3 regions of the Monashia sp. HAY1-11D genome follow, and region 2 is predicted to be linked to each of the others. Evidence: predicted binding sites of a transcription regulator. Region 2 holds the regulator's gene; each other region holds the start of a gene.
The links. Region 2 encodes LexA, which represses DNA repair genes until DNA is damaged. Its sites were predicted from a motif close to TCGAACANNTGTTCGA; they were not measured.
Positions count from the first base shown of each region.

Region 1: a site for LexA is predicted at 2,360-2,375, ahead of AC1VM9_RS06975 (HNH endonuclease signature motif containing protein). Genes of this name have one in related genera too.
Region 3: a site for LexA is predicted at 2,924-2,939, ahead of AC1VM9_RS16890 (DUF6504 family protein). Genes of this name have one in related genera too.

Region 1 is NZ_CP200320.1:1,508,050-1,517,341, forward strand. Features, by position in the region: gene AC1VM9_RS06965 (DUF2237 family protein) at 1-43, shown strand, start outside; gene AC1VM9_RS06970 (hypothetical protein) at 179-838, shown strand; gene AC1VM9_RS06975 (HNH endonuclease signature motif containing protein) at 907-2,352, opposite strand; gene AC1VM9_RS06980 (family 43 glycosylhydrolase) at 2,947-6,999, opposite strand; gene AC1VM9_RS06985 (DUF389 domain-containing protein) at 7,170-8,156, opposite strand; gene AC1VM9_RS06990 (ArsR/SmtB family transcription factor) at 8,245-8,625, shown strand; gene AC1VM9_RS06995 (cation diffusion facilitator family transporter) at 8,622-9,292, shown strand, end outside.
Region 2 is NZ_CP200320.1:4,277,094-4,286,385, reverse strand. Features, by position in the region: gene AC1VM9_RS19765 (LysR family transcriptional regulator) at 1-583, opposite strand, end outside; gene AC1VM9_RS19760 (Sir2 family NAD-dependent protein deacetylase) at 672-1,700, shown strand; gene AC1VM9_RS19755 (hypothetical protein) at 1,895-2,488, shown strand; gene AC1VM9_RS19750 (PKD domain-containing protein) at 2,965-3,420, shown strand; gene AC1VM9_RS19745 (hypothetical protein) at 3,457-4,362, opposite strand; gene lexA (transcriptional repressor LexA) at 4,477-5,184, opposite strand; gene AC1VM9_RS19735 (LysM peptidoglycan-binding domain-containing protein) at 5,413-5,826, shown strand; gene AC1VM9_RS19730 (hypothetical protein) at 6,089-6,394, shown strand; gene AC1VM9_RS19725 (alpha/beta hydrolase) at 6,391-8,127, shown strand; gene nrdR (transcriptional regulator NrdR) at 8,509-9,006, shown strand; gene AC1VM9_RS19715 (vitamin B12-dependent ribonucleotide reductase) at 9,136-9,292, shown strand, end outside.
Region 3 is NZ_CP200320.1:3,644,105-3,653,396, forward strand. Features, by position in the region: gene AC1VM9_RS16875 (polyprenyl synthetase family protein) at 1-774, opposite strand, end outside; gene metF (methylenetetrahydrofolate reductase [NAD(P)H]) at 867-1,775, shown strand; gene AC1VM9_RS16885 (DUF4126 domain-containing protein) at 1,819-2,520, opposite strand; gene AC1VM9_RS16890 (DUF6504 family protein) at 3,048-3,473, shown strand; gene AC1VM9_RS16895 (SAV_6107 family HEPN domain-containing protein) at 3,560-4,018, shown strand; gene AC1VM9_RS16900 (DNA polymerase III subunit alpha) at 4,141-8,061, shown strand; gene AC1VM9_RS16905 (class I SAM-dependent methyltransferase) at 8,209-8,973, shown strand; partial or broken gene dinB (DNA polymerase IV) at 9,013-9,292, shown strand, end outside.

The DNA.
Region 1 (9,292 bases), 2.8 Mb from region 2:
CTACGCCGCCGACATCCCCGACGACCCCAGCTCGTTGCTCTGACCGGCCGGCACCCGGTGCCGCGTGCCTGCGCGAGGTCGAACCCGTTTCGCGCGTTCCGGCCCGAACGAGCGACGCCGTGACGACAATCGTCGGACCGGGCACCGACCGCCCGAGCCGACGACCGAGGAGGCGACCGTGCACCACGTCCGTGCCGCACGCGTCGGCCTGCTCGGAGCCGCACTCGCAGCGGGGTTGACCGGGTCGCTGACCGGGTGCACCGCCGGCAAGCCCTCCGTCGAGCTGAGCCAGGCCGCGCCGCAGGGAGCCGGCGGCACCGCCACCGTGAGCGTGACCGTGACGCAGACGCAGGCCGTCACGCGGACCACCACGGTGCCGGTGACCTCGACGGTCACCGTGCGAGCCACCCCGACCGTGACCGTGACGATGCTCCCGCGACCTGCCCTGACGCGCACGACGGTGTTCAACCGGGCGACGGCTCTGGCCGGGTACTCCGCGCTGCTCGGCGACATCCGCCTGCTCGACCGGATGCCCTTGGCCGGCAGCGAGGCCGCCGTACGCCTCGACGCGCTGACCCACCACTTCGCCGTGCTCGCCGCGGGCGCTCCACCACCGGGCCTCGACGCCCCGACGTACTACGCGCGGCTGTCCTCGCTCCGGCTCTTCGCCGACGCCGCCACGCGTGAGGCCGAGGCGGGGTCACCGCAGGCAGCGGCGCGCTACGCCGTCATCCGGCAGGAGACGGGCACCTTCCTCGCCCTCGTCAACGGCGCCCTGTCGACGACCTACGTCCTCCCGCCGCCGCCTCCTCCGACTCCGACCCCGACGACCCCCTGACCCGACCTCGGCGCACGTCGGCGCGTACGTCGGCGAGCCGAGTTCGCCCTGGCACCCGTCTCGTCGGGTCAGCCCGGTGCCGGGGCGGCGCGGGTGGGGGTGAAGTCGACGAGGTGCAGGTGCAGGGTGCCGCCGGTCGGGGCAGGGTAGGTGCGCCCGAGGCGCGGCTGTGGGCGTGGGCGTGGGTGCGGTGGTGGGCCCGGGCGCCATGCCTTGGCCGATTCGGCTGGCCCGGCGGGTTCGGTTGGCCTGTGGTGCGTGGCGGGTCGTCGGTCGGCTCGGGGTGGCCGGGCCGGCGGCCCGATCGCCAGCCCGTACCGGCTGGCGAAGTCGAGCCCGTCCGCCTTGGTGGGGTCGCCGGTGATGGTGTACTCGCCGCGGTGGTGGCCGTCGTGGTGGAAGGTGCACAGGCACAGCAGGTTGGCCAGGTCGGTGGGCCCACCGTCGCGCCAGTGGGTGAGGTGGTGGACCTCGAGGTGGATGTCGGTGCTGGCCCGGCAACCGGGGAAGCGGCAGCCGCGGTCGCGGTCCAGCACGAGGACCCGGGTCCGGTGCGGCACGACCCGCTGGCTGCGGCCGACGTTGACCGGGCGCCCCTCGGTCTGCCAGACCGGGGTCAGGGTGCCGTCGCACGTGAGCCCGTCGGCGATGTGGCGGGGCAGGCGCGGGGTGCCGGTGAGCCAGCCGCCGTCGGTGTCCAGGTGGACCTGGACCCGGTAGCGGGCGCGTCGGGCGCGCGTGGGGGCGGTTCCGGACTCGAGGGAGCGGGTCGCGAGCAGGACGAGCGCGTCGGCCCAGGTGACCCGGTGCGGGCCGGGATGGGCGGCCGGGTCGCCCTCGATGACCTCCTCGATGACCTCGTGCCGGTCCGGGTCCTGCCCGGTGGCGCGGAAGAGGTGGTCCCTGGCCTCGGCGAGCGCGGCCCGCACGAGCGCGCCGACCTCGGCGGGCGCCTCGTACCGCAGCCGGAACCGGCCGTCGGGGCCGGTTCCCATGCTCAACGACGCCGGGGCGACGAGCTGCGGCCGCGCGGGCCCGGCCTCGTGCTCGGCGCCGGCGTCGGGACCGGTGGGTCGTTCGGCGGGCAGGAGGTTGCCGTCGTCGTCGAGGAGGCGAGGTTCGAGGGTGAAGTCGTAGCGGGTGACGGTGCGTTGCAGCTGCGGGACCGTCGCGTGCCGGGCGAACTCGGCGACCGTCTCGTCGAAGGCGGCCGGGGTGTGCCGGGCCACCACCGCGGCCTGGTCCAGGCTGATCCGGCCCTCGCGCAGCAAGGCGGTGGTGGCCGGCAGCTCGGCCGCCCGCCGGGCCAGCAGCACGACCGCGGCGGCCTGCCCGCGCGAGAGCCCGGCCCGCACGACGAGCCAGTGCTCCGGAGAGCGGATCCCGGCCGCCTGCCAGGACCCCTCGACCAGCGCGGCGGCGACGGCCTCGACGAGGCGGGCGTGGGCGTCGTGCAGGTCGGCGGCCAGGGACGCGACGAGGTCCCAGTCCTGCTCGATCACCGCCTGCGACATGCCATTATCGTACAGGTGTTCGAATGGGATGGGAACCCTTATCCACAACCAATTCTTCTGAGCCCCAGCGGATTTCGCGACACCTATGTGCCGCCGAGCCGACCTCGGGTATCGTCTCTTGCTGGTCCGTGCACCCATTGCGTCAGACACGTGCGAGCTCGGCCACGCGGTCGACCTGGACCAGCGCGGGACGACCCGTCCCGGTACTGAGCTCTATCCGGCCTCGACCTCTTCCCGGCGAACCGCGACGTCTCGACCCGCACCGTTGCCCGCAGCAAGCCCTCGGGCCGACGGGTGCGCGCGATCGGGCCCGGCGGGCTCGGGCCCACCCGGGCCGTCCATTAGGCGGCCGCAAAGCGCAGGATCGCGCACTGGTTAGGCAGCGAGTAGGGCATCTCGACGCGCATCAGGGCAGGCCGTCGTCAGGTCACGGCGAGGGCACGTCACCGTCGCCCAGGATTGCTCACCCGTGGTTGGTCGACTCGATCGACGCGTCGTTCCGGGACACGCCGCCGGCCAACACGCCTGTCATCGGCCACTCGGTCGGCCCGCTGGAGGGGAGGCGGGCCGACCGGTGGGGTCACGTCACCACCGTCAGCGCAGCGGTGGGACGCTCCCGAGGGTCGGCACGACGGGGGCGATCGTGCCGTCCGGGTTGTAGCGGAGCCGGTCGATGGTCACCTCGCGGTGCATGCCGTCGCCGCCGGGGATCGCGAACCGGTGGTAGGCGATGTACCAGTCGTCGGTGCCGGGCACCTGGACCACCGAGTGGTGGCCGGTGCCGAGGATGCCGAGCGACGGGTCTTTCGACAGGATGACCCCGCGGTTGACCAGGCCCGCCCCGATGGGGCTCGTCATCGTCGCGTAGCCGACCCGGTAGTTCTCGCTGCGCGTGTCGTCGATCGACCACGACAGGTAGTACGTGCCGTTGCGCTTGTGCATGAACAGGCCCTCGCGGAAGTCGGTGAGCCCGGTGAGCCGGACCACCCTGGCCGGGTCGTACGAGGTCAGGTCGGCGTTCAGGGGCACGACGTACGCGTTGCCGTTGCCCCAGTAGAGGTAGCTCTGGCCGTCGTCGTCGGTGAAGACCGCCGGGTCGATGGCTTGGCCGCCGTTCGGGTTCGACGCGACGAGCGGCTTGCCGATGGCGTCCCGGAAGGGCCCGGCGGGCGAGTCCGCAACGGCCACACCGATCTTCGCGTCCGCACAGAAGTACAGGTAGTACCGGCCGTCCTTCTCGAGCGCCGCCGGTGCCCAGGCCCGGCCGTCGGCCCACGAGACGTCCGGCCCGAGGTCGAGGATGACCGGGTGCGCGGTCCAGTGGACGAGGTCGGTGCTCGACCACGTCGTGAACGTCGTGCTCGACCAGCCCTCGAAGCCGTCCGTCGTCGCGTAGATCCAGTACGTGTCCCCGAACCGGACGATGTTCGGGTCGGCGTTGTAGCCGGGCAGGACCGGGCTGTTCATGACCACCGCGCTGACCTTCCACGCCCGCGTCGTCCCGTCGGCCCCGGTCACCGTGTAGGTCACGGGCGTCGAGAAGTCCTGGGTGGAGCCGTTGCCGGGCGTCACCCGCGCCTCCACGGGCACGCCGAACGTCGGCGCGAGGTGGCGGACGTCGGTGCCCGGCTTCACCGGCAGCGTGACGGTGCCCGCGGTGGAGTCGATGATGGCCGGCACCCTGAGCGCGTCGAGCGTCACCGACCCGATCTCGGTCTCGTTGCCCGGCAGCCCGAGCACCTCCTCGGCCGAGAGGCCGCGGTTCCACAGGGTGAACGACCGGACCCGGCCCTTGAGGTAGCGGTCGCCCGAGTACAGGGAGCGGCCCACGTAGCCGGCGGTCGTCACGCCGTCCCCGAGCTGCCCCGGCGTCACCGTGACGTTCGTGGTGCGGGCGACCTGTGCCCCGTCGAGGTAGAGCTCCGCGGTGCCGCCGGCGAGCGTGTAGGTCAGGGTGTGCCACGAGCCGCGCGGCAGGTCGCGTCCGGACGTCGTGTTCTGCTCCGTCGACCAGTTCCCCGGAGCGATGGCGGTGCGGTAGGCGTCACCTGTGGCGAAGAGGTACCCGGTGCCGGACCCGTTCAGCGTGTTGCCGAGGCCCCAGAGGAAGTACGGCGTCGGCTGGCTGGGGTCGACCCACACCTGGGTCGACACCGTGACGGCGTCGAGCCCCGCGAGGAGGTTGTCGGGCAGGTCGACGTAGCCGTCGGTGCCGCCGAGCTGGAGCGCGTCGGTCGTGCGCGTCGCATCGCCCTTGAGCGTCGCCGGGCGCTGGTTGCCGGACGCGTCGGGGACGCTGGCCGCCGTGCCCCCGGCCGTCGTGGCGAAGCGGTAGTCGGCGATGACGCCCTTCCTCGTCGTCGGCGCGGGCGACGGCCCGGTCCGCAGCCGCTCGAGCTCGGCCTTCGTCACGGGCAGCACGGTGCCGTGTCGGGGCCGACCCGGGAGCTGGTAGTCCTGCGACATCGTGAAGGTGCCGGCATCCAGGTCCGTGGTCTCGAACGGGACGTAGCCGCGCCCGCCGAACTCGTCGATGAAGACGTACCACTTGTCCTCGGTGTTCGACTTGAACACCGTCGGCCCCTCGCCCTGGTTGATGCCCGGGCTCGTCGCGGTCGCCTTGCCGATGCAGTCCTTGACGAAGCCCCAGTCGGTCGAGCGCAAGGACGTCGACCTCTGCTCGAGGATGAACTTGCTGCACGGCGTCGACGAGGTGTTGTTCCGCTCGTCCTTGGTGAACCGGTAGTACGTGTCGCCGTTCTTGATGACCGTGGAGTCGATGACCGAGTACCCGGGGTCGACCCAGACCTTGGGCTCGCTGAAGGTGCGGAAGTCGCGGGTCGTCGCGTACTGCATCGTGTTGTACGTGCTGCCGGTGTGCTGCGGGTCGTCCGCGGCGTAGAGCTTGGAGGCCCAGAAGACGACGTAGGCGCCGATGGTGTCGTCGTAGTACGCCTCGGGCGCCCACGTGTTGCCGGCCTCCTTCGGCGAGACGAGGACGTGACGCTGCTGCCCCCAGTTGACGAGGTCGGTCGACTCCCACACCTCGATGTAGCGGCTGCCGGTGCGCTGGCTGCGGTCCCAGTCACCGTTGCCGTAGACCTTGAGGTCGGTCGCGATGAGGAAGAAGCGGTCGCCCTCGGGGCTGCGGATGACGAAGGGGTCACGGACCCCCTCCTCGCCCTCGGTCGAGGTGAGCACGGGCCGCCCACCGTTGAGCTCGTCCCAGTGGAGCGGGTCGTTGCCCCGGCTCGCCGCCATGTAGATCTGCTCACCGTCGGCCGTGCCCTCGCCGGTGAAGTACGCGAAGGCGTAGCCCTCGAGGGCCTCCTTCTTCGGCAGCGGCAGGACGGTCAGGGTGAGGTTGCGGGTGTCGGACACGGAGCCGAGCGTGGCGCGGACCACGAGGCGACCGGCGGCCGCCTTGCTGCCGTAGGGCGGCCGCGTCACCTCACCGGTCGCCGTGACGACCTCGGGGTCCTTCGTCGTCCACGACAGGGTGACGCCGCGCGCTCCGGCCGTCGGGAGCGTGACGTTGCCGCGGACGGCAGTGGCATCCGGGATCGACACGGCCGCAAGGGCGTTCGCGACCTTCTGCTCCGCCGTGATGTCCTGCAGCACCGTGACGGTGAACGTCTTCGTCGCCGAGGACGCGGCGTACGAGACGGTGGCCGTCAGCGTGACGGTCGCGTTCCCGGCGCCGGGGGCCGGACGTGTCACCGTTCCGTCGGGGGCCACGACGTCCGGGTCGCTCGAGGCCCAGGCGACGGTCGAGCCGCCGGCACCCTTCGTCGACAACGGAAGGTCGTCGGTGACGGCCGAGGTGTCACCGAGGTCGAGAGCCGCGGCGTCGGAGGCGACCCGCAGCGAGGCGGTCAGCGCGCCGAGCTGCCGCGCCTCGTCGCCGGTGAGGGCCCGGTCGTAGACGCGGAAGTCGCGCACCTTGCCCTTGAGGTACCTGTCCGCGGTGTAGACCGAGCGGCCGAGGTAGTTGGCCGTGGTCGTCCCGCCGCCGATCGATCCGGGTGTCAGGGTGACTCCGGTCCGGCGCCCGACCTCGACGCCGTCCTCGTACAGCACGGCGGTGCCGGCGTCGAGCGTGTAGGTCAGGGTGCGCCACTGGCCGCGGTCGACGTTGCGGCCGGCCGTGACGGTCTGCTCGGTGGACCAGTTGCCGCTCGCGATCGAGGTGCGGTAGGCGTTGCCGGTCGTGAAGAGGTAACCGTTGCCGGCCCCGCTCGCGGTGTTGCCGAGGCCCCAGACGAAGTACGGCGTGGCCTGTGCCGGGTCGATCCACACCTGCGTGGACACCGTGATGGCCGTGAGGCCGCTCATCAGGTCGTCGGGCAGGCGCAGGTGGCCGTTCGTGCCGCCGAGGCCCAGCCCCTCGGCGCCGAGCCACGTGGTGTCGCCGCTGACCGTGGCGTCGCGGCCGTGGCCGGACGCGTCGGGCACCGTCGTGCCGGAGGTCTGGTCGAGCGCGTACCGGACGACGAGACCCTGGTCCAGCGAGGACTCGGCACCCGCGGCCCGGGTCGGGGCGGCCGCGGCAACGACCGTCGAGACCGCCAGCGGGAGGGCCAGGGCCAGGGTGGCGAGGACCGCGAGGGGACGCCGGGAGAACCCGCGCAGCGTCGTGTCGGACATGCCGGTGACTTCCTTGTCGGGCACGCGGCGGGAAGCCACGAGCGAAGGGCACTGCGTCCGGGTGTCACCGCGTCGGACCGTCCTCGTGGGCGTCCGACCGCGCGATGTGAGCGTTAACATAGGGACGGCCGAGGTCGCTGTCAACCCCACGTCCGACCGCTACCCGGACCTCAGTTCTCACGCTGCCGCGGGGGGTCCGCATGGACCCGACGGCTCAGCCGCGAGTGCGAGCGCGGCGCCGGGACGCGGGACCACACGGCCCTCTGCAGGGCGAGCGTCAGCCAGCCGGCCAGGGCCATCCCGACGAGGTTGACGACCAGCTGCAGGCCGCTGCCGCGCACCTCGCCCCACGCGCCGAACGCCAGCCCGAGGCCGACGTTGCCGGCCGCCGGGATCGTCGTGACCGAGATGAAGACTCCGCTCAGGCCACCGACCCGCGCGGAGGTGAGGGAGAGCACGCCGGCCGCCGCGGCGAGCACGGCGACGATGAACGACCACCGGTCCGGCGTGTAGATGAAGTCGGTGGCCGGCCGCTCGCCGGTGATGTCCTCGAGCGTGACCCACCCGAGGGCGCGCCCGACCAGGCCGGCCAGGCAGGTCACGACGATCGCCACCGCGAACCCGACGACGAGGGTCCGCGCGGCGACCCCGAACAACAGGGCCCGGCGCCGCACGAGCGCCACACCGAGGGCCGCGACCGCGCCGAACTCCGGGCCGAGCACCATGGCGCCGATGACGAGGATCTGGCTGTCGAGGACGATGGCGATGCCGGCGATGAGCGTCGCGAGCGACATGAAGGACAGGAACGTCCAGTTGAGCTCGCTGTCCTCGTAGGAGCGCTGGGCGACCTCGGCCCACACGACGGCGTCGGCGCTGCTGCCCGGGGTCGTCTCGTCGGCCTCGAAGCCCGCCCTCGAGATCCAGGTGGGCACCGGCTCGACGTGCAGCGAGCCCTCCTCGTGGACGCCAAGGTCGCGGAGCGCGTCGACGAGGTGGTTGGCCCCTTCGCGCGCGACGTCGGCCTCGACCACGTCACCGGCCGGGCGGATCGCGGCGCCACGGTGCACGACGAGCGTGCTCACGGCGGTCGAGTCCGCGAGCAGGCCCGTCACCTCGTCGGTCAGGGCGGCCGGCACCGTCACCGTCAGTCGCAGCATGGCCGCCAGTCTGCCGCGCTGTTGACAGCGGCGGGCCCCGTCCACGACAGTGACATCTGAACATCCAGTCAGATGAGAGGACGACTCCATGTCGACGGTCGCCGGCCTGGACGCCTGCACCACCCCCTGCGTGCACCCCGAGAAGGTCGCGCTCGCCTCCGAGCACGCGCCCGGCGCCGACGAGCTCGCCCGGGTCACGAGCGTCTTCAAGCTGCTCGGGGACCCCACGCGCGCCCGCCTCCTCTACGCCCTCCTCGAAGCCGGCGAGCTGTGCGTCTGGGACCTCGGCGCCGCGACGACCACCGCGGAGGCGACCGTGTCGCAGGCGCTCCGGCTGCTCCGCGCGTCCGGTGTCGTCACCGGCAGGCGCGAGGGCCGCAACGTCTTCTACCGCCTCTCCGACGCCCACGTCCGGCTGCTGCTCGACGTCACCCGCGAGCACGCCCTCCACGACGGGGTCGCCCGGTGAGCCACAACCACTCGCACGGGCACTCTCACGGGCACGCGCACGGGCACGCCGGCGGGCGCCACCGGTGGCGGCTCGCGGTCGCGTTCGTCCTCGTCGCCGCCTTCTTCGTCGTCGAGCTCGCCGCCGGCCTCGTCTCCGGCTCGCTCGCACTCCTGTCCGACGCCGGGCACATGGCCGCCGACGTCGTGACCCTCGGAGCGGCCCTCGTCGCGACCCGCATCGCGGCACGGGCCGACACCACCGGGCGCCGCACCTTCGGCTCCTACCGCGCCGAGGTGTTCGCCTCCGGCCTGGCCGTGCTGCTCATGCTCGGGGTGTCGGTCTACATCGTCGTGGAGGCGGTCGGACGCATCGGCACCGTGCCCTCCGTCGCGTCGGGGACGATGTTCGTCGTCGGCCTCCTCGGACTCGTCCTCAACGCCGCCGCCCTCCTCCTGCTCCGTGGTGGGGCGGGCGAGAGCCTCAACGTCAAGGGCGCCTACCTCGAGGTCGTCGCCGACACCGTCGGGTCGGTCGGTGTGGTCGTGGCCGCGCTGCTCGTGCGGGCCACCGGGAGCGCCTGGTGGGACACCGGTGTCGCCCTCGCCATCGCCGTGTTCGTCGCCGTCCGCGCCCTCGGGCTGGGCCGCGAGGTCGTCGCCGTGCTCGGGCAGCACGCACCGGCCGG
Region 2 (9,292 bases):
CGACGAGCGAGGCCGAAGGGTCGGAGGCGTGCGGGTGCGCGCCCGGCACGACGAGGCGGACCTCGTCGTCCATGAGACGACGCGTCACGAGCAGCGAAAGGTCCTCCTCGAGCTCACCGAGGTCGGCGCCCTCGTAGGCGAAGGCCACCGCCACGTCGCAGTCCCCGTTGCGCAGGGCCGCGAGAGACTCGGGTGGCTCCGCCTCGGTGAACGTCACCGTGATGTCGGGGTGCTTGGCCTTGAGGATCGCGAGCGTCTTGGGCACGAGCGTCGCCGACGAGCTGGGAAAGGCCTGGAGGCGGACGCGTCCGGCTCGGAGCCCGGCGATGGCGGTGATCTCCTCCTCGGCGGCGTCGAGGGCGGCGAGCACGCCCACGGCGTGCCGCGCGAGAACCTGGCCGGCCTCGGTGAGGCGCACCTGGCGGCCGTAGCGCTCGACGAGGACGGTGCCGGTGCGCTGCTCCAGGCGGCGGACCATCTGTGAGATCGCCGGCTGGGTGAAGCCGAGCGCGTTCGCGGCGCTCGTGAAGCTTCCCTCGTCGGCAATGGCCTTCATGACCCGGAGGCCGGCAGCGTCGATCATGCCGGTATCATAACCGACGATTATGGAAAGTCGTGCTCTTCGCGATCGCGGGCATGGCGGGATGAACCTCTCCGCGTACGCTGGCCGGGTGCACGCGTTCGAGGAGTCCCGGGCTGCCGCTGACCCCGGTGCGACGCCCGGCCCCGCGGGCGCCGACGCGGGCATCAGGGCTGGTGCCGCCCGACGCGCTGACGGATCAGGCCCGGGCGTCCTGACGCGGCTCGCCACCTCGCGTCGGCTGCCGCTCGAGGTGAGCGACCTCGGTACCTTCGACGACCTCGTGGACCTCGTCAGCGCGGGCGGCGTCCTCGTCCTCAGCGGTGCGGGCCTGTCGACCGACAGCGGCATCCCGGACTACCGGGGTCCCGACGGCACCCGGCGCGTCGAGCCCATGACCTATGGGGAGTTCGCCGGCTCGAGCGAGGCCCGGCGCCGGTACTGGGCTCGTAGCTACATCGGCTGGCAGCGGTTCAACGCAGCCACGCCGAACGAGGGCCACCGTGTGGTCGCCGAGCTGCAGGGCGCCGGCTACGTCGGTCCGGTCATCACCCAGAACGTCGACGGCCTGCACCAGGCGGCCGGCGCGCGCGACGTCGTCGAGCTGCACGGGTCGCTGGACCGGGCTGTATGTCTGACCTGCGGTGAGGTGACCTCGCGGATCGGACTGCACGAGCGGATGACCGAGGGCAACCCCGGCTTCATGGACCGGTTCGCCGCGGCCGCCGCCGCGGTCGGGTCGCAGTGGGGTGAGCAGGTGCGGCCGGACGGCGACATCGTGCTCGCCGACGAGCTCGTCGCGTCGTTCCACGCGCCGCGGTGCCTGGTCTGTGGCCACGACACGGTCAAGCCGGACGTCGTGTTCTTCGGCGAGTCGGTGCCGAAGTCCTTGGTGGAGAAGTGTTTCGGACTCGTGGAGTCGGCGGGTGCCGTGCTGGTCCTCGGGTCATCGCTGGCCGTGATGAGCGGGTACCGGTTCGTGCGGCGGGCGCACCAGGCCGGTGTGCCGGTGGCCATCGTGACCCGCTCTGCGACGCGGGGGGACGCCGAGGCCACGATCCGCCTGCATGCCCCGCTCGGCGAAGCGCTGCCGCGCCTGCGCGCCGCGCTCGGTCACTGACGCGACGCTCCGGCTCGTACGCCGACGCCGACGCGGTGCCGACGACGGGCCTGTGGACGACGGCGGGCGCTCGGGATGCGGTTGCGGCACGATCTGTGGGAGCGTTCGATGACGTTTTCGCCCGTTTGCGCCCGGTGGGCAGGGCCACAGATTCGCCGAACAGGGGACCGAGACTCGTGCTGAGACAGAGGATGATGTGCGCCGCCGTTGGTCTGGCGCTGGCGGCGACGACGCTGGCGGCCTGCGGCGGGGGCGACCCGGCCCCGGTGCAGACGAGCACGACGGTGTCGTCGACCACGGCGAGCACGACGAGCACGACCTCAGCGGCGCCCACGACCGCCGCGACCAGTGCAGGCCCCACCTTCCCGGCCGGGCTCCCCGACGCGGCCAAGACCAAGGACAAGGCCGGCGCCGAAGCTTTTGTTGCCCACGTAATCAAGACCTTGAATCGTGCGTGGACCTACCCTTCCCCCGAGCTTCTCGTTCCCCTTTGTGACATGCACTCTTCGAAGGCCTGCCGCGCCTATGTTGAAACGGCAACGCAGCTAAAAGCGAAGACTCAAAGGTATGACCGTGATCCCGTCTCCATCACCTCGGTCACGGCCCTTTCAGCCGCCGGCGATTTGAGACGCGTTGAGTTCAAGGGCTTTCAGGAGCGGAGCAATGTTGTAGATAGGGCTGGCAAACTTGTTCTGACTGACCCTCGTGAGCCTAGCCACTGGATGTTCTATCTCGCATGGGGTACGTCTGGCTGGCGCGTGTCAGAAGTCAAGTTGATTGCGTCATGACCCGCATGTTTCCGCGACTGTGCGCCCTCGTCGCTTTGACGTTCGCGTGCGGAGTCTCGCTTGCCACCGTGGCACTCGCTGGTGTGAATGGAGATACCGGCCAAGCCGGAACGACGGTCAACATAGATCGACGGGTGGCGTCGCAATTGGCCGCAGAGTACGAAGCAGCCGTGAACGCCAACCACCCGCACTGGAAGTACCGGCTCCGGCCCTCTTACTGCGACGTCGGTGGTCGCGACTCGAGTGTTGAGTGTCAGGTATTCGCCATCGCTGCCTGCGCCAAGAACTCAGCTGAGGAAGGCAGAGGTCCATTGGTGGACGTCCTGCGCATATGGGTCGACCAAAATGGGCGCCCAGATCCCTCTGGGGCGCCGGGAGGGTCCTCTGGTGCACCCGAGCCCGGCGGCTGGTTTCTGGTGGGTTCTACGTGCCTTCCAGAAATGATTCCGGGCATTCGGCCATATCCGACAGTCACAATGATCGTAAATGCTTTCCACCATACAGCTTGGTCGCAAGCAGATATCTCCACGCAGCCGAGGGGGAACACGACGCTCGTCAACCTCAAGACCTTCTACAAGGTCGACTGGGCCAGCAGGGGGTTTGAGCCGGGCGAGATCGACCTCGTCGACCCGGCCACGATGTTCGGGTACCGCGTCGAGATCCGTCCCAAGCTCGTCAGCTACGTGTACCGATTCGGGGACGGCACGAGCGAGGGCCCGACCACCTCGCCCGGTGGCGTCTACCCCGACGGCGACATCGTTCACACCTACCGCAGACCGGGCACGTACACGTCGCGGGTCGACGTGACGTTCGGCGCGGACTTCCGCATCAACGGCGGCGCGTGGATCTCGATCCCCGACACGGTGACCGTGCCGCAGCCGGGAACCCCGATCACCGTCAAGGAGGCGCGGAGCGTCCTCGTCCGCAACTGATCGTCCGACGACCCGCTGTGGCGAACCACCGGGCCGTCACTCGGCGATGGCGGCGGCCCTACGAGCCTCGAGGTCCGTGCTGTCGCGCAGGTTCCACAGCTCCTTGGTCTGGAGGATCCAGTAGGCGCAGAACAGCACGATGATGATGACCTCGCAGATCAGGATCACGTGGTCGAAGCCGTGCAGCGTCAGGTGTGCGAGCACCGTGAGGGCCAGCAGCGCAGCCAGGGTCCCGGCGATGACGAGGTACCACCTCTTGTACCCCGCCGCTTCTTGGGTCGAGGTGTGTCGGTCCTCGACCCGGAAGGCGCTGAGGACCATGACGGCGATGACGCCGGCCACCATCGTCGATGCGGCGATGCCGTGGCTCAGGGCCACGAAACGGTCGGGCAGCGCGAGGAAGAGCACGAGCTCGAACACGACCACGGCACTGCACGCCGCGGTGACGAGCAGGGTGCGCACCGGTGGTCGGCGTGCGGGGTCCCTGAGCTCGGCGCGTCGCAGCCATGCCGTCACGACGAGGGCGAGGAGACCCACGGCGACCAGGGACCACACGCTGTTGTCGACCGCGTCGGAGATGGCCGTCGTGGGCAGGGCGAACGGGTTCGGCGCGCCTGCAACGCTGCAGCGATCGTCCGGGACGGTGGGCACCATCGCGACCACGAACGCCATGAAGCCGGAGAAGTTGAGGAGCACGTCCTCCTCCGACGAGTGGCCCTTGTAGACGACGAGGGCGGCGCCAAGCGCGCAGAGGCTGCCGACGAAGACCGTGCGCGCAGGGGTGAAGTAGTAGGCGCTGATCGAGCCCAGCCAGCACGACCGGTTCGTGCCCCACCACCACTGGAGCACGACGGACAGCAGCAGCATGAGCAGCAGCGCCACCATGCCGCCCCGCAGATAGCGATACGTGAAGACGACGTCGCGGTCGGGCCGGTCGGGCATGGCGTCCTCCTCAGGCACTGTGCTCCCAGAGTGGCGAGTCCAGGGTGCGGATACCTCACGGCGCGCCGCGGAGGATCCGCGACGCGCCCGTGATGTGGCCGCGGTGGGGGCTGCTCAGACGCGACGCAGGACTGCGGTCACCTTTCCGAGGATCGTCGCATCGTCGCCGTCGATCGGGTCGTAGGCCTCGTTGTGAGGCAGCAACCACACGTGACCGTCCTTGCGCTTGAAGGTCTTCACCGTGGCCTCGTTGTCGAGCATCGCCGCGACGATGTCGCCGTTCTCGGCAGTCGGCTGCTGGCGCACGACCACCCAGTCGCCATCGCAGATCGCGGCGTCGACCATCGAGTCGCCCTGGACCTTGAGCAGGAAGAGCTGCCCCTCGCCGACGACCTGGCGGGGCAGCGGGAAGACGTCCTCGACGACCTCCTCGGCGGTGATGGGCACCCCGGCGGCGATCTTGCCGAGGACGGGGACGTACGACGCCTCGGGGCGCGTGTCACCGGAGTCGGTCTCGACGTCGTGCTGGTCGGACGCTTCGGCGCGCCCGCGGCGCCCCGTCGCGTCTCCGGCGTCGGGGGAGACGACCTCGAGGGCGCGCGGACGGTTGGGGTCCCGACGCAGGTAGCCCTTGCGCTCGAGGGCGGCGAGCTGGTGGCTGACGCTCGACGGGCTGGCGAGCCCGACGGCCTCACCGATCTCGCGCATGCTCGGCGGGTAGCCGCGTCGGTCGACGGAGTTGCGGATCACCTCGAGCACGCGCCGCTGGCGCATCGTCAGCCCATCGCCCTTGTCGCGGTCGGGAAGCTCGGTCACGCCCATGGTGTCCCCTTCGTCGGCGGCCCCAGGCACCCCGGTCCCGGCGCTCGCGAGGCCAGTGTCAGTGGTGACTGGTGTGGTTGGTGGTGTGAGGAAAGCGTACGGGGTTCGAACACAGTTGCCAAACACCTGTTCGAAGCATGTCTCGACTTCATCGACCAGACGTGCTACAACTCGTACAGGCGTTCTATCGAACACATGTTCGCAAGTCAGCAGCAAGGGGAGGTCAGCATGAGCGTGGTCGCCATCGAAGCCGTTCGCCGGCAGCGGGAGACGGAGGTCGGGGAGTCCGACTTCGTCTCGCGGCCGCAGCTCGTCCTCGTTCCCACCGGACGCGCCGCCGTGCGGGCCGCCCGTGCCGCCCGCCCGCGGATGCGCCTGACGCGGTTCGGCCGCCTCGTCGTGACGCTCTTCGTCGGCGCCGTGGTCCTCGCCCTCGGGATCGGCCTCGCCGGTCAGCTCGCCTCGGCCACGGGTGCACCGCGCACGATCACGGTCGAGTCAGGTCAGACCCTGTCGGGCATCGCGGCTCGTGAGCTCCCGGGCCTTCCGGTGCGCGAGGGGGTCGTCGAGCTGCAGCTGGCCAACTCCCTCTCGACGTCGATGATCCACACGGGCCAGCGGCTCGTCATCCCGGCTCCCTGACGTCGCCGTTCGTGCCGCCTCCCGGCACGTCCCCCGACCGCCGCGTTGGCTCCACCTTCAGCGGCTGGCCCTCCAGGCGCTTCGACCCCGTCTGGTGGCCCGGACGCCGCACCCCTTCGGGTGCGGCGTCCTGCTGTGTCCGGCTTCGGCCGCCCTGTGGATGAGGCATGGACGCTGGGCGCCGGTCCCCGGGCCTGTGGATGCACCTCTGCCCGCGAGCGATGTCCTTCCTACCGTGGGGATCTCGGGAAGGGGAGCGCGCATGCGGTACGAGGTGGACACGGGCACGGTCGACGACGCCGCCGCGACGGCAGACTGGGCGCTCGCGCGCCTGACCGTGGTGAGGCCGGACCTCGCGGTCGAGCCGGTCGGGGTGGCGCTCGCCGGCGGCATGCTCGCCGCATCCGTCTCCCGGATCTCGCTCGCCTGGCGAGAACGTCTTCGTGAGGCCCGTGTGGAGCTGCTCGGCCTCGGGTCGGCCCTCCAGGAGGCCTCGAGGCTCTACTCCGCGGTCGAGCATGCCGCCGCCCGGGCGTTCACGAACCCGTCCGGTGACGGTGCGCCGTGACGACGTTCGACGTCGCTCGCGTGCGGACGGCTCGTCCCGGTGCCCTCGAGCTCGCCGCCCGCCGTCTCACGCAGAGCCGCCTCGAGGTCCAGGCCGTCGTCGCGGACCTGCTGCATCGCCGGGGCTCGACGTGGTCGGGACCGGCGTCGAGCGCGGCCGCCGAACGGCAGGTGACCCTCGTCGCCGGCCTCGCCCGCCTCGCGGCGTGCCTGGCGGCGTCGTCCACCGCCTTGCAGGACGGCGCCACCCGCCTCCAGGCCGCCCAGGACCTGCTCGCCCGGGCCGACGAGCGCGCGGCCTCCGACCGCGCCTGGCTCGGACACGACGGCACGCTGTTCCTGCCCGTGCGCGCGACCGGTCTCGACCCGGTCCTCGAGGCCCACCGCGCTCGACGCGACGAGCTGCTGCGCGAGGAGGTCCACACCTACCTCCGTCAGGCCGTGCGCATCGCGACAGACGTCGATGCCGGCCTCGCGGCGGACCTCCTCTCCGGCGCGCGCGGTGGTCGGTCCGCGATGGATCTTCTAGCCGCGAGGAGCACCCCGCCCGTGCCGGTGCCTCCGGTCGTCGTCCACGACGCGTCCGGCGCCTACGCGTCCGCCGCCTGGTGGCGCTGCCTCACCGAGGCGGAGCGCAACGCCGTCGTCCACGAGCACCCGCAGTGGGTCGGTGCGCGTGACGGCATCCCGGCCGTAGCGCGGCACGAGGCGAACCTCGTCCTCCTCGCGGAGGCAGAACGAGCGGCGTCGAGCGCCTACGAGGCTGCCCGCCGCGACCCGCGGAGCCGGCGGACGGCGGGCGCCGTGGCCCGGACTCGCGACCGTGTCGAGGACCTGCGGGCGATCCGCGCCGTGATCGGGCGTCGGGACGGGGTGGCTCGCCGGCTCGTGCTCGTCGATGCCACCGGCGCCGACGTCAAGGTGGTCCTCGCGCAGGGCGACGTGGACCGGGCGGAGCACGTCGTCACCTTCGTCGGGGGCATGGGGACGACGGCCCGGGGCGACCTCGAGCGCTATGACGACCTCTTCGCGCCGCTCCGCCGTCAGGCCCTCACCGAGGCGAATGGTACGGACGTCGCGATAGTCACCTGGATGGGGTACGAGGCTCCCCAGGCCGACGAGGTGCTGACCAGCATCGATCGCAGCGTGCTCAACCCGAAGCTGGCCCGGGACAACGCGGACGAGCTCGCGGCGTTCGTCACCGGGGTCGGGGCGGCACGGGACCGGCGCGTGCACCAGACCGTGTGGGCGCACTCGTACGGCTCGGTGCTCGCCGGTCACGCCCTCCTGCTGACGAGCTCGGTGGATGACGTCGCCGTCTTCGGGTCGCCGGGCGTCCCTTTCGACCGCATCGAACGGACCGGCCTCAAGCCGGGGTCGTTCAACGTCCTGTCCGCCGCTCATGACCTCGTCGCGCGGCCGGGCTGGCCGCTGCACGGGCAGCGCCCGGACACCGTCCGGGGTGCCGTCTCGCTGTCGACGACGTCGCTCAAGGACCCGACCAGGGCATGCAACGCCTGGCGCGCCATCGGGGCGGGGGCCGACGAGCCCGCACGGACCTCGACCGGCCACTCCGACTACCTGCGGGCCGGGAGCGTCAGCGCCGACAACCTCGTGGCGGTCGCGGTCGGTCGGCGCGACCTCACCGTGCGCCAGACCCCGGTCGAGCGCGGCTGCGTCTCCGTGCCGGCAATGCCTCCACCGCCTCTCGTTCGTCTCCCCATCGGTAGATAGGGGAGTCGGCGTCATGGACCACCCCTAGATCTAGGGGTGCACGGTTGTGTGACACGCCGGGACGATCGGGACGTGTGTGACGTTTCCGCAGGTCAGCGACCCGGCATGTCCGGTTTCTCCGATGTGCTTGCGACGCAGGTCACGACGTGCCTAGAGTTACCCCTACATCTAGTAGTTACACGGATGTAAGACGTCCACATGTAGTCCCCAGCCACGCGGGGGTTATGGACAGGTCGTCCCCAGTCCGTCCACAGACTCATCCCCAGGCGGCGCCCGGTCCACGAAGACGGGAGCCTGCCTGCGAGCGAGCGAGGGCGGCATAAGGGGGTGGCCGAGGGCGTTCCCACCACTGGGTTTCTCGGACGAGGGAGGTGACCACGCGTGCATTGTCCGTTCTGCCGGCACACCGACTCGCGGGTCGTCGACTCCCGCACCACCGACGACGGCACTGCCATCCGCCGTCGTCGCCAGTGCCCCGAGTGCAACCGCCGCTTCACGACCCTCGAGACCTCGAGCCTCAACGTCATCAAGCGGTCCGGCGTCACCGAGCCGTTCAGCAGGGCCAAGGTCCTCTCCGGCGTCCGGAAGGCCTGCCAGGGCCGACCGGTCACCGAGGACGACCTCGCGCTGCTGGCCCAGAAGGTCGAGGAAGCCATCCGTTCGCAGGGAAACGCCGAGATCGAGGCGCACGAGGTCGGCATGGCCGTCCTCGAGCCGCTCCGAGAGCTCGACGAGGTCGCCTACCTGAGGTTCGCCAGCGTGTACCAGGCCTGGGAGAGCCTCGAGGACTTCGAAGGGGCCATCGCGCTGCTTCGAGCCGAACGTGACGCGCTCGGGACGGGCCCGCAGCCCCACCCCGGGATCGGCGCGCAGCGGTAACCACCCTCCACACGAATCGCCCACACCACCAAGGGGACTGTCAGACCCCGGCGAGACACTGGCACCGAACGACACGACGAGCACACGGGCCCGGGGCGGGCCCGCACACGGTCAGGGAGGCCGCACGACATGACGGAGATCGGTAACCGCACATCTCGCTCGAAGACGGGCGCCAAGGGCGTCAAGATCGAGCGCATCTACACCACGCCAGGCGTCCACCCGTACGACGAGGTGACGTGGGAGAAGCGCGACGTCGTCCAGCAGAACTGGAAGACGGGCGAGACGA
Region 3 (9,292 bases), 630 kb from region 2:
GTCGCCGAAGACGCCGAGGAGGTCGTCACGGAGCTGGAACGCCTCGCCGAGCGCCAGGCCGTAGTCGGACAGCGGCTCGAGGGCGTCCTCGGGTGCTCCGCCGACGAGGGCGCCGATGAGCAGCGGGTGCTCGATCGTGTACTTGGCGCTCTTGAAGCGGATCACCTTGCGGGCCGAGGCGACCCGCGCCTCGAGGTCGAGACCGTCCCAGCCGCGGGCCGACTCGAGCAGGTCGAGGAACTGCCCACCCATGAGCTGGGTCCGCATGAGGTCGAACAGGCCCCGGCCCCGGGCCAGATCGGTGGCCGGCAGGCCGCACGACGAGTAGAGCTCGTCGCACCACGTGAGGCACAGGTCGCCGGCGAGGATCGCCGCGCCCTCCCCGAAACGGTCGGAGTCGCCGGACCAGCCGTGGTCGGTGTGGAGCGAGGCGACCGCCCGGTGGGCCGAGGGCTTGCCGCGGCGGGTGTCGCTGCGGTCCATGACGTCGTCGTGCAGCAGCGCAGCGGCCTGGAAGAACTCCATGCTCGCCGCGAGCCGCACGAGTGCGTCGGAGTCGGCGCCCCCGGCCGCGCGGTAGCCCCAGTAGAGGAAGCCGGCGCGCAGGCCCTTCCCCCCGGACAGCAGGCCCGAGACGGCGGACACGAGGGGCGCGGTCTCCTCACCGATGGCGGCGAGCGCCTGCGTCGCCCCCGCGACCTGGCCGTCGATCGCGTGCTGCACCCGACGGCGCAGCACGTCGAGGTCGGTGGGGGTCTGCACGGGCTCCTCCATCGAGTCGGGAATCGTGGTCAGCCTACGCGGGCGTCCGACCGCCCCGTGAACAGCCCACACACCCCGGACGGGGGCCGCCTAGGGTGAGCGGCATGGCGCACGGCACCGCATCCTCGATGGCTCGGGCGGAGCGGTTCACCCGGTCCATCCCGGCGCTCATCGAGGCCGACACCCCCACCTTCAGCTTCGAGTTCTTCCCCCCGAAGGACGACGCGGCCGAGGTGCAGCTGTGGCAGGCGGTCCGGCACCTCGAGAAGATCTCGCCGAGCTTCGTGTCGATCACCTACGGCGCGGGGGGCAGCACCCGGGACCGCACGGTGCGCCTGACCCAGCGGATCCTCGAGGAGACGACGCTGACGCCGATGGCGCACCTGACCTGCGTCGGGCACTCGGTGTCCGAGCTGCGCGGCATCGTCGGGGCGTACGCCTCGGCGGGGGTGCGCAACATCCTGGCCCTGCGCGGTGACCCGCAGGGGGGCCTCGGGCAGCCGTGGGTCGCCCACCCGGAGGGGCTCGACCACGCCGACGAGCTCGTCGCGCTGGTCCGCGGGCTCGGCGACTTCACGGTCGGGGTCGCGGCGTTCCCCGACCGTCACCCCGAGTCGCGCGACCCCGCCGAGGACGCCGAGACGCTGATCCGCAAGGAGCGCGCCGGGGCGCAGTTCGCCATCACCCAGATGGTCTTCGACGTCGACAACTACCTGCGGCTGCGCGACGAGCTGGCCCGGCGCGGGTCGCAGCTTCCCGTCGTGCCGGCGATCATGCCGATCACGAACGCGCGCCAGGTCGTGCGCATGGCCCAGCTGGCCGGCCAGCCGATGCCGGCTGCCGTCACCGACCGCCTCGACCGGCTCGGGGACGACGCGGAGGGCGTGCGGGCCGAGGGCCTGGCCATCGCCACCGAGTCCGCGCGGCGCCTCCTCGACGAGGGTGCGCCGGGCATCCACTTCATCACGATGAACCGCTCGTCGGCGACGCTCGAGGTCTTCGGCCGGCTCTGAGGGTCGGCAGCGGCGTCGGTCGACGGCCTCGAGCGTCGCCGGGTCAGGCCGGCGGGTCCTCGGAGGCCTCGTCCGGGGCCGGCGGACGCGTCGGGCGGGCGCGGCCCGGCCGGCGGCCCGGCGGAGCCGTCGGCGGCGCCGCGGTCGGGACGGCGATGCCGACCCGCTCGCCCCATGCGTCGTAGCGCCGCTTGAGCCGGCGCAGGCGCCCGGCGAGCGTCCACACGAGCAGCCCCCCGGCCGCGAGGAGCAGCAGCGCGGTTGTCGCAGCCGCCCAGGGGTGGGCGATCGCCAGGGCCATGACGCCGGTGACGGTGACGTCCTCGCCCGTGCTGACGACGATGGTGCTGGCGGGCTCGGGCGAGGTGTTGACGATGCCCCGCAGTCCGGCCTTGACGCCGTGTGAGACCAGGGCCGTGACGCCACCGGTGGCAGCACCGACGGCGGCATCGAGGCTCGCGGTCTCGTGGCCGATGAGGTAGCCGATCGTGGCCCCGACGGCGGGCCGCACGACGGTGTGGACCGAGTCCCAGACCGAGTCGACGTAGGGGATCTTGTCGGCGACGAGCTCGAGGAGGAAGAGGACCGCCGCACCGACGAGGACGTCGGTGCGGGCGAGCGCGTCGGGGACCTGTCCGAGGTTGAAGAGGCGGTCGGCGAGGCCGAGGACGAGCACGACCGCGTACGCGTTGATGCCGCTGCCCCACCCGGTGGTGAAGGCCAGGGGGATGAGCTCGGCTCCCACGTCACTCCTTCGTCCAAGCCGGCCTGCGGGGGCGGCGGGGTCCAGGCGCGGCCGGACGGCCGAGCCTCGGTCCAACGCTGCCGACCGTCCCGTAATCCCGAGGTGCGCGCAAGGGCTGCGAGGACGGCCGGTCGGGGCGCTGCCCTGCCGGGTGGGGCGCTGCCCTGCCGGGTGGGCGCGCACGAGAGACGGGCCCGGGCCCTGGACGGACGGGACCCCTGCGCCCTTCCGGCCACGGGCCGGACCCGTGGTGACCCACTCTGGTCGAGCACGTCCACGTGGACTTGAGCACCGGTACTCAGGTCCACGCAAACCGCCCCGAACGTGAGCAAACACGGCCTGCGCCGCCGGCCGTCGGATCGCCTTGACACGGTGTCGGCGGCAGGGGTTACGCTGGTCGAGTTCGAACAGGTGTTCGAGTGTTCATCGTTCAGTCCAGTCGTCGGTTGGGGTGTCGGCCGTCCGTGTGGGGCGCGGGCAGCCAGGGTCGTGACCTCCCGCCTCGACGTGTCCGAGGGAGACGTGTCGTGGTGCGCAGGTTCAGTGATGCAGTGCAGGTCAGGGTCCGGTTCGAGCAGGACGGATCCCAGGTGACGGGTGCCTCCCGGGCCGGTGCAGGTGCAGGTGCAGGCCCGGATGCAGGTCCGGGTGAGGCTCCGGTCGACGGCGCCGCCCGGGAGCGGCCCGAGGCCTTCATCTGGAAGGGCCGCCTCTACGTCGTGCGGGAGGTCCTCGCGCAGTGGCGGGAGCGGCGGGCGTGGTGGCACGACGCCCTCGACGCCGAGGAGGCGCAGGTGCGCCCCGGCGAGACGCTCCTCGCCGCCGCGAGCGAGCAGCACGTCTGGCGGGTCGAGGCGAGCCCCGGGTGGTCGTTCACGCCCGGGGTCTACGACCTCGCCCACGACGCGTCCCCCCGCGGTGACCGCTGGTCGCTCGTCCGGGTCGCCGACTGATGCCCGCCCCACCAGCCACCGTCCCCGCGCTTGTACCCGCGCCTGTACCCGCGCCTGTACCCGCGCCTGTCGAGAGGAGCCGACCCGTGGCCACCGCACCGTTGCACCGCCCGCCCATCTCCGTCGCCGTGCTCACCCTGCTCGACCGCTCGAGGGGCAGCCTCGAGTCGGCCTGCCGCGTGAGCGAGGCCACCGAGCGCTACCGCGACGCCCACCTCGGGGCCCTGCGCGCCGCCGCCGCGCTGGTCGCGGCCCGGACGGCGCCGACGCCGCGGTCCCGACCCCGCAGCGTCTGGCAGGTGCTGCCCCTCGTCGCCCCCGAGCTGGGGGAGTGGGCCGCGTTCTTCGCCGCGTGCTCCGCACGCCGGTCCGTCGTCGACCGCGGGGGCCACATCGCGCCGCGCGAGGCCGACGACCTGCTCCGGCAGGCCGAGATGTTCCTCGAGATCGTCCAGGACCTGCTCGGCGTGCCGATCGCCGTCCCGCTGCCGCGGACCATCACCCCGGTCTCGTCCGGGCCGAGGAGCCGTGCGAGCGGGGCATGACGAGCACGACCACCAGCACGACCACCAGCACGACGCCCCGGGGGGTCGGCCCGAGGTCCGGGGCGGGAGCCGGCCGCGTCGGCGACAGCTTCGTGCACCTGCACGTCGCGAGCGGCTACTCGATGCGCTACGGCACCGCGACACCCCGCCAGCTCGTCGAGCGGGCCGCCGCCTGGGGCCAGCCGGCGCTCGCCCTCACCGACCGCGACGGGCTCTACGGCGCGGTCAAGTTCGTCCGCGCCTGCATGGAGCACGACGTCGCCCCCGTCCTCGGTGTCGACCTCGCCCTCGAGCCGCCGCGCACCGGCCCGACCGGTCGCCCGCGTCGGTCCGAGCACAGCCGCACGCCGGTTCGCGGGGGTGCTCTCGTCGACCCGCGCCTGCCGCGCGTCACCGTCCTCGCCCGTGGCCGGGCCGCGGGGCTGCCGCCCGGCCTCGGGTGGGCCGCCCTGTGCCGGCTCGTCACGGCGACCCACCTGCGGGGCGAGCGGGGCACCCCGGTCACGACGCCCGAGCTCCTCGCGGAGCACGCGCGCCCCGGCGGCCCGCTCCCGTCGGGGGAGGGTGGGACCCCCGGCCCCGGGACCCTGCCCGTCACCTCCGGTGTCGACCCGTCAAGGCGGGCGGACGCCGGACCCGCACCGCTCGTCGTCCTCCTCGGCCCCGACTCCGACGTCGGCCGCGCGGTCCTCGCCCGGCGACACGGCGATGCACGGGCGGCCCTCGAGCGATGGGTCGCGCTGCTGCCGCCCGGTGGCCTCGTCGTGGAGGTCGTGTGCCACGGCGGTCCCGAGCACCTGCCGGCCAGCCTCGGCCAGGCCGGCCGGATGCTCTCCCTCGCCCGCGAGGTCGGCGTGCCGAGCGTCATCACCGCGGCGGTGCGCCACGCCGACCCGCAGGACGCCGCCGTCGTCGACGTCCTCGACGCGGCCCGGCGCCTCGTCGCGCTCGACGCGCGCCACCTGGACCGCGTCACGACCGCCGGCCACCTCGCGCCGACGCCGGTCATGCACGCCCTCGCCCGCGACGTCGTCCAGGTGTCGGGCCCGGGGCTCGTCGGCGGCGGGGCGCTCGCCCGCGAGCAGGCCCACGAGCTCGTCGCGCGCACGACCGCCCTCGCCACCGAGTGCGTCCAGGACCCGCGTGCAGACCTCGGCATCGGCTCGGTGCACCTGCCCGAGCCCGACGTCCTCGGCATCAGCGCGGGCACCGACCCGCAGCACGTGCTCGCCCGACGCTGCCGCGAGTCGATCGCGACCCGCTACCCCGACCGGTCCGGGTCCGGGCTCGCCGCCGTCGGCGACCGTCTCGAGGACGAGCTCGGCGTCATCGAGACCCTCGGCTACGCGACGTACTTCCTCACCGTCGCCCAGGTGTGCGACCTCGTCCGCGAGATGGGCGTGCGCGTCGCGGCCCGCGGCTCGGGCGCCGGGTCGCTCGTCAACTACCTGCTCGGCATCTCCGGCGTCGACCCGATGCGCCACGGCCTGCTCATGGAGCGGTTCTGCTCACCGCTGCGCGCCGAGCTGCCCGACATCGACATCGACGTCGAGTCGGCCCGCCGCACCGAGATCTACGAGCGGATCCTCGACCACTTCGGGGGCGACCGCGTCACGTGCGTCTCGATGATGGACACCTACCGGGTGCGCCACGCGATCCGCGACGCAGGTGCGGCGCTCGGCCTGCCGCCGCCCGAGATCGACGCCATGGCCAAGGCCTTCCCGCACATCGCCGCCCGCAACGTGCGCCACGCCCTCGCCGAGCTGCCCGAGCTGCGCGCGTCGGGTCTCGACGTGCCGCGCCTGCAGCTGATGTTCGACATCGTCGAGCGGCTCGACGGCCTGCCACGGCACATCGCGCTGCACCCGTGCGGCGTCGTCCTGTCCGACTCCGCGCTCCTGGACCGCACGCCCGTGGAGGCCAGCTGGCTCGGCTTCCCGATGAGCCAGTTCGACAAGGACGACGTCGAGGAGATGGGCCTGCTCAAGCTCGACGTCCTCGGCATCCGGATGCAGTCGGCGATGGCGCACGCCGTCGAGGAGGTCGAGCGGGTCGACGGCGTCCGGGTCGACCTCGACGACGAGGAGCAGGTGCCCTTCGACGACGAGCCGACCTTCGAGATGATCCGCTCGACCCGCACCCTCGGCTGCTTCCAGATCGAGAGCCCCGGCCAGCGCGAGCTCATCGGCAAGTTCGGCCCGCAGACCTTCGAGGACCTCATCGTCGACATCTCGCTGTTCCGCCCGGGACCGGTCAAGAGCGACATGATCGTGCCGTTCCTCAACGCCCGCCAGGGGTGGAAGGAGCCGGCGTACCTGCACCCGACGCTCGTGCCCGCGCTCGAGGAGACCGAGGGCGTCGTCGTCTTCCACGAGCAGGTCCTCAAGATCGTCGCCGAGACCACCGGCGTCAGCCTCGCCCAGGCCGACGAGGTGCGCCGCGCCCTCGGCAGCCCGGCCGGGCAGCTGGAGGTCGAGGCGTGGTGGCGTCCGGCGGCGAGGGCGCGCGGCTACGCCCCCGAGGACGTCGACCGCATCTGGGAGGTCCTCAAGGCGTTCGCCTCGTTCGGGTTCTGCAAGGCGCACGCGGCGGCCTTCGCGCTGCCGACCTACCAGTCGGCCTTCCTCAAGGCGCACCACCCGGCCGCGTTCCTCGCGGGCGTCCTCACCCACGACCCCGGCATGTACCCCAAGCGGCTCATCCTCGACGACGCCCGCGCCTTCGGCGTCACGATCCTCGGCCTCGACGTCAACGCCTCCACCGGCACGTACCGGTTCGAGCGCACCGAGGACGGCGGCGAGGCCATCCGCCTCTCGCTCGCCGACGTGCACGGCATCAGCGAGGCCGAGGTCGCCCGCATCGTCGCCGGCCAGCCGTACTCGAGCCTGTCCGACTTCTGGCAACGGGCGCAGGTGTCGCGGCCCGTCGCCGAGAAGCTCGTCCTCGCCGGGGCGTTCGACACGATCCACGACATCGACCTCGTCGGACCCTCCCGACTCGACGACGCCGGCGGGTTGACGCGCCGGGCCCGCAGCGGCCTCGGTCGGCGAGGCCGGGTCACCCGGCGTGACCTGCTCCTGCACGTCGCCGAGCTCGACCGGTGGTCCTCCTCGCAACGCCGGTCGAGCCGGCGCGTCGCGGCCGCGAGCCGGTCCCGCGGACGGGTCACGTCGGTGTCGGCCACCGGCGACATCCGCGCCCTCGCCGCGGCACAGTCGCAGGCGTCGTCGGGCGCCCCCGAGCACCTCGCCACCCAGCTGACGCTCGACCTCGGTGACGCGCCCCGGCTCACGGCGACGAGCGGCCTGCCCGAGATGACCGGCCCGGAACGCGTCCGGGCCGAGCTCGAGGTGCTCGGCCTCGACGCGTCCGGCCACGTCGTCGACTTCTACCGGCCACTGCTCGACGCCCTCGGCGTCACGAAGGCCCGTGACCTCCTCGACGGTCGCAGCGGCCGCGAGGTGTGGGTCGCCGGGGTCAAGGTGGCGACCCAGACCCCGCCGATCCGCACCGGGCGCCGCGTCGTGTTCCTCACCCTCGACGACGCGACCGGTCCCGCCGACCTCACCTTCTTCGAGGACGTCCAGGGCCCGTACGCGGCGACGGTGTTCCACTCGTGGCTCATCCTCGCCCGCGGCCTCGTGCGCCGCACCGGTCCGCGCGGCGTCTCGATCCGGGCCACCGGAGCCTGGGAGCTCTCCGCGCTCCAGGAGGCCTGGACCACCGGCGGCCTCGAGGCCGTCCACGCGGCGCTCGAGGAGGCCGACCGGGCGGCGTGGGAGCGCGCCGGGGCCCTCGAGGGACCGGGGTCCGGCGTCGGGGAGACCGCGGAGGGTCGACGCGTCCTCGTCCACGCGTCGGGGTTCAAGCAGTCGCCGTACGCGGACATCCGCCCGGCAGGCGAGGAGGTGCGCGGCGCCCGCGGCACGGCCGGGCTCGTCCCGCCCGACCCGTTCGGCGGCGCCGCTGCCACCGGTGGCGGCCCCACCGGCGGCCCGCCACGCAAGCTGTGGCACGCGAGCCCGGGAAGCTCGGGGCACTAGGGTGAGGATGCACCCGAACCACCACATCGACCCCGTCGTCGGCCTGTCCGTCGCGCCCGCCGTGCCAGCCGTGCCCGCCATGCACGTCACCGGCCGCGTCGCCCCGACCGACGTCCGGGGCGAGCGAGCCCCCCGACGGAGGACACCGTGCCCGACGAGCAGCGCCCCCAGCGACGCGGCGGGGCCCGGCCCTCGGCCGTCGTGTCGGCGGTCGGACGCATCGCGAGCGACCACGCCGAGGACCTCGGACGCCCGCTCGACGTCCTCGACCTCGGTGGCGGCACCGGTGGGGTCGCCGTCCCGCTCGCCGTGGCCGGGCACCGCGTCACCGTCGTCGACCCCAGCCCCGACGCGCTGGCAGCCCTGGCCCGGCGCGCCCGCGAGGCCGGCATCGTCGACCGCGTCACCGGCGTGCAGGGCGACGGCGACACCCTGGCGAGCGTCCTGGCCGACCGGTCCGTCGACCTCGCCTGCTGCCACGGAACCCTCGAGTTCGTCGACGACCCCGCGGCCACCCTGCGCGCGCTGGCCGCGGCGCTGCGTCCGGGCGGCGTCCTGTCGCTGCTCGTGTCCGGCCGGCTCGCCGTCGTGTTCGCCAAGGCGATCGCCGGCGAGTTCTCCCAGGCCCGGGCGGCACTCGTCGACCCGTCCGGCCGGTGGGGCGGAACCGACCCGCTTCCCCGCCGCTTCGACGCCGAGCGGCTCGAGGCGCTCCTGCTCGACGCCGGGTTCACCCGCGTCCAGGTCCGTGGCACCGACATCGTCGGGCACCTCGTGCCGGCCTCTCTCGTCGACTCCGACGCCGACCGCGCGGCGCTCACCGAGCTCGACGACCTGCTCGTCTCCGGTCCCGGCCGCGAGTTCCTGCGGACGCTCGGCAATGCCCTGCACGTCGTCGCCCACCGCGACTGACGGGTTCGCCGGGGCCGGGCTCGCGACGGTGGGGTCCCGGTGAGCCGGCGCCAGTTCACCGCCCCGCTCCGGCCGGACGGGCAGCCACCCGACGACACCGGGTGCACCGTCCTGCACGTCGACATGGACGCCTTCTACGCGTCGGCCTCGCTCATCTCCCGGCCCGACCTGCGCGGCAAGCCCGTCATCATCGGGGGAGCGGGTGGTCGTTCGGTGGTCCTGTCCGCGACGTACGAGGCCCGCGCGTTCGGCGTGACGTCCGCGATGCCGATGGCCCGCGCGCGGCGGCTGTGCCCGCAGGCCGTCGTCATCGAGCCGG